Regions from separate parts of the Roseivivax sp. THAF197b genome, predicted to be linked through region 1. Evidence: riboswitches for the same ligand, from Rfam matches in the RefSeq annotation. Region 1 holds a riboswitch; the other holds the start of a gene.

Region 1 (2,394 bases):
AGCCAGAACCCCGATCAGGCGCCCGAACTGATGCGCTACCTGCGCGAGCCCATGACCGACCGGCTGAGCCGGATGGGGTTTTCCTGCGAAATCCACGCCAATCCCGTCGCTTCGGCCCATCCGATCCTTGTTGCAAGGCGGCAGGAAAGCGCAGACCTGCCAACCATCCTGATCTACGGCCACGGCGACGTGATCCGTGCCCAGCAGGACCAATGGCGGGAGGGTCTGCATCCCTTTCGCCTCAAGGAGGAAGGCGCGCGGCTTTATGGACGCGGAACGGCGGACAACAAGGGACAGCACCTGATCAACCTCGCCGCGCTCGAGGCCGTGCTGCAGACGCGCGGCGCGCTCGGCTTCAATTGCTGCGTGGTCATCGAGACCGGCGAAGAGACCGGCTCTCCCGGTCTTGCCGAGTTCTTCGAAGCGCATAAGGACGCAATTGGCGCGGACGTCCTGATCGCCTCGGACGGCCCGCGTCTGCAGCCCGGGACGCCCACCCTGTTCATGGGCTCGCGCGGCGGTCTGACCTTCGATCTGGTCGTCGATCTGCGGGACGGGGCGCATCATTCGGGCAATTGGGGCGGCCTGCTTGCGGATCCCGCGATGATCCTTGCCCAGGCGCTGTCCTGCATCACCGATGCGCGCGGCCAGATCCGGGTTCCCGAATGGCGCCCGGAGAGCCTCACCGACGACATCCGCGCCGCCCTGCGCGACCTGCCCATCGAAGACGAGGACGGCCCGTCGGTGGATGAGGATTGGGGCGAGGAGGATCTGACCCCGACCGAGCGGGCCTTCGGCTGGAACAGCTTTGCCGTGCTGGCCATGACGAGCGGCGTGCCAGAGGCGCCGGTCAACGCGATCTCGGCCAAGGCCCGCGCCACCTGTCAGCTGCGTTACGTCGTGGGGACCGATCCCGCGGAGATCCTGCCTGCGCTCAGACGGCATCTCGACGCGCATGGGTTCTCTGCGGTCCGGGTCGATCCCTGCGAGACGGGGCTTTTCCAGGCGACACGCCTGTCGCCCGATCACCCCTGGGTGCGTTTCGTGGCAGGCTCCCTCACCCGCACCTCGGGGCAAGCGCCGCATATCCTGCCCAACCTCGCAGGATCGCTGCCAAACGATGTCTTCGCCGATATCCTTGGTATCCCGACCGTCTGGGTGCCGCATTCCTACCGCGCCTGTTCCCAGCACGCGCCCGACGAGCATGTTCTGACATCGGTCTGCCGCGACGGCCTCAGGCTGATGGCCGGGCTGTTCTGGGATATCGGGGCGGAAGAGACGCCGCGCTGAGCCTGCTCCCGCGCCTCAACGCGCACGTTGTAGGACCCACTGGTCTCCCCCGGCATGGAACGGCGGTTGACACGCCGCCCTTGGGCTGCACGTTACGCCTTGCAACAGGGGCGTCCGCGTCAGGCGGGCTGAGAAGCACCCTTCGAACCTGAACCGGATCATGCCGGCGGAGGAAGTTGCGGGGACGTCGCCGAACCTGCGCCGCGTCTGCCGTGCCTCCGCCCGAAAGGAGGCCAGATGACACATCCCGGATCGTCTCTCCGGACGCTGCGCGAGACAGCGCCCCTCGTCCATAACATCACCAATTTCGTCGCGATGAACACGATGGCGAACGTGCTTCTGGCGATCGGTGCCTCGCCCGCCATGGTGCATGCCCGCGTCGAGGTCGCGGAATTTGCCGCCCTCGCCCAGGCGCTGACGGTTAATATCGGCACCGCCGATCCCGAATGGGGGGCCGCCATGGAGGAGGCCGCTGGGGTCATGGTCGCCCATGAGCGCCCCTGGATCCTCGACCCGGTCGGCGTCGCCGCGACGCGCTTCCGTCAGGACCTGACGGCGCGGCTTCTGGACCAACGGCCCACTGTGGTGCGCGGCAATGCCTCGGAAATCCTGACACTTGCGGGCCTCGGCGGTCAGGCCCGCGGGGTCGATGCGGGCGACAGCGTGGCCGATGCCGAAAGTGCCGCCCGCCAATTGGCGCAGCGCACAGGTGGTATCGTCGCCGTGTCGGGCCCGGTGGATTTCGTCACCGACGGCAGCCGGGCGGCGCGCGTGGCGAACGGTCATCCGCTGATGGCGAAGATCACGGTGATGGGCTGCTCGCTCAACGGCGTTATCGCCGCGTTCTGCGTGGGCCAGCCGCCTTTCGAAGCGACGCTGGCAGCCATGTCCGCCTACGGTGTGGCCGGAGAGGTGGCAGGCCAAACGGCGCAGGGTCCGGGCAGCTTTCAGCCCGCCTTCCTCGATGCGCTGCATGCGCTGACGCCGGAGGCTCTCGATGCCGCCGCCCGGATCGAGGTCGTGTCGTGATCGGCGCAGTCTATTTCGTCACCGACCCCACCGCCGACCGCCCCGTGATCGATCAGGTGATGGCCGCGGCCCGCG
Region 2 (2,394 bases), 340 kb from region 1:
CGCGAGGGCTGCGATTATTGCGAAAGGCCCGCGCGCCATGCCTCGATCGCCTGATCCTTGAGCGCGTCCGCCTCATCCTCGGAATAGAAGAGCGCGGTGTCCGGCAGGTCGAGCTGCTGGAAGCCCTCGGGCCATTGATCCTGCGGCAGCGCTGCCGGGAAGGACCAGTTGCCGGTCGCGATCATCGACTGGAACTCCTCGGTCAGGATGAACTCCATGAACTGATCGGCCAGCTCCGGGTTGTCGGTGCCCGCGACTTTGCCCACCAGCTCGACCATGAAGTAATGCCCCTCGGGGAAGATGGCGGCCTTTATGGTGGGGTCGTCCTCGGCGATCAGGTGATAGGCGGGCGAGGTGGTGTAGGACAGCACCATATCGGCTTCGCCATCGGTGAAGAGCCCGTAGCTTTCCGACCAGCCCTTCGTGACCGTCAGCACATTGTCCGACAGCTGCGCCCAGGCATCCTGCGCGTCTTCGCCATAGACCGCCTGCACCCAGAGCGCGAGCGCCAGTCCCGAGATCGAGGTGCGCGGGTCCTGGATCACGATGGTGAGATCGTCGCCCGCCTCCAAGAGCGCGTCGAAGCTTGCCGGCGGTTCTGGGGTCCGGTCGGTGTCATAGACGAAAGCGGTATGGGCGTAGTTGAACGGCAGGAAGACCTCGTCCGTCCAGTCGACGGGCAGTGTCAGGTTCGCGATGTTCTGCCCGTGCGGCGCGAAGAGGCCCGCCTCGCGTGCCTCTTTCGTGACGTCGGTGTTGAGCCCGAAGACGATATCGGCCTCGGTCCGGTCGCCTTCGAGACGCAGGCGCGGCATGAGGTCGCCCGGGCTGAATTGCAGATCGCAGTCGCAGCGGGCCTCGAACATCTCCTCGATCTTGGGGCCGGGGCCCCATTTCGAGACGATGTAATCGCCTGCATAGACGGTCAGGACATTGTCCTGCGCAAGCGCGGTGCTTGCCAGAAGCGTGCCCGCTGCAAATGTGGTGAGGGCTTTCATGTCCCATCCTCCTCTTTGCGGCGGATGGGCAAGATCAGGGGGCTTGTGGCCCGGCAAACCTTCCCTCCGCCGGTGTTAACCGGTTCAGGTTCAACGGGTTCGCATCATGCGCATCTCAGCCCTTCCGGGCACCCCGAGGTGGCCCTACAGCTAGAGCAGCGATCGGGCCCGTGCAAGCCCGGCCTCTTGAGGCGCGACGCGGCCTGCCCTAACAGGGGCGGGCAAGAGGCGAGGCACCATGAGCTACAACACCTTCGGACATCTCTTCCGCGTCACCACCTGGGGCGAAAGCCACGGGCCGGCACTGGGCTGCACGGTGGATGGCTGCCCGCCGGGCATCGCGATCGACGAGGCCGCAATCCAGCACTGGCTCGACCGGCGCAAACCCGGCCAGAACAAGTACACCACGCAGCGGCGCGAGCCCGACCAGGTGCGCATCCTGTCGGGCGTCTACAAGGGGCGGACCACTGGCACGCCGGTGCAGCTGATGATCGAGAACACCGATCAGCGCTCCAAGGATTACGGCGACATTGCCGAGACCTTCCGGCCCGGTCACGCTGATATCTCCTATTGGCAGAAATACGGCATCCGCGATCCGCGCGGCGGCGGGCGGTCGTCCGCGCGCGAGACGGCGGCACGGGTGGCGGCGGGCGGCCTTGCCCGCGCGGTGCTGGCGGAGCTGGTGCCCGGCCTCGAAGTGCAGGGCTACATGGTGCAGATGGGTCCGCATCAGATCGGCCCCGAGCGCGACATGGACGAGATCGAGAAGAACCCGTTCTGGGTGCCCTCGGCCAAGGCCGCCGAAGACTGGGCGGTCTATCTCGACGGGCTGCGCAAGTCGGGCAATTCCTGCGGTGCGGCCATCGAGGTCGTGGCGCGTGGCGTGCCCGAGGGCCTGGGCGCGCCCGTTTACGGCAAGCTCGACACCGAGCTCGCCGCAGCGATGATGTCGATCAATGCCGTGAAGGGTGTGGAGATCGGCGAAGGCATGGCCGCCGCCGCGCTGACGGGCGAGGACAATGCTGACGAGATCTTCCTCGGCAATGATGGCCGCCCGGTCTATTCGTCGAACCATGCAGGCGGCATCCTGGGCGGGATCTCCACCGGGCAGGACGTGGTGGTGCGCTTTGCGGTGAAGCCCACATCGTCGATCCTGAAATCCCGCGCCTCCATCACCAAGTCGGGCCAGCCCACGGAGGTCGTCACGAAGGGCCGCCACGACCCTTGCGTGGGCATCCGCGCGGTCCCGGTGGGCGAGGCGATGATGGCCTGCGTGATCCTCGATCACCTGCTGATGGATCGCGCACAGACAGGCGGACAGCGCGGCAAGATCGGCTGAACCTTTCGCATGCGAAAGGTAACAGTCTGATAAAATTAACTAATTTTATCTCGCCCG

What was found. Region 1 has a riboswitch for thiamine pyrophosphate ahead of thiM (hydroxyethylthiazole kinase). Riboswitches for the same ligand answer to the same signal wherever they lie in the genome.
Region 2: another riboswitch for thiamine pyrophosphate. It lies ahead of FIV09_RS14820 (thiamine ABC transporter substrate binding subunit); the one in region 1 lies ahead of thiM (hydroxyethylthiazole kinase).

The regions. Positions count from the first base shown of each region.
Region 1 is NZ_CP045318.1:2,719,080-2,721,473, forward strand. Features, by position in the region: gene FIV09_RS13015 (M20 family metallopeptidase) at 1-1,290, shown strand, start outside; TPP riboswitch at 1,387-1,482, shown strand; gene thiM (hydroxyethylthiazole kinase) at 1,528-2,319, shown strand; gene thiE (thiamine phosphate synthase) at 2,316-2,394, shown strand, end outside.
Region 2 is NZ_CP045318.1:3,059,493-3,061,886, forward strand. Features, by position in the region: gene FIV09_RS14815 (thiamine/thiamine pyrophosphate ABC transporter permease ThiP) at 1-39, opposite strand, end outside; gene FIV09_RS14820 (thiamine ABC transporter substrate binding subunit) at 15-998, opposite strand; TPP riboswitch at 1,043-1,144, opposite strand; gene aroC (chorismate synthase) at 1,237-2,337, shown strand.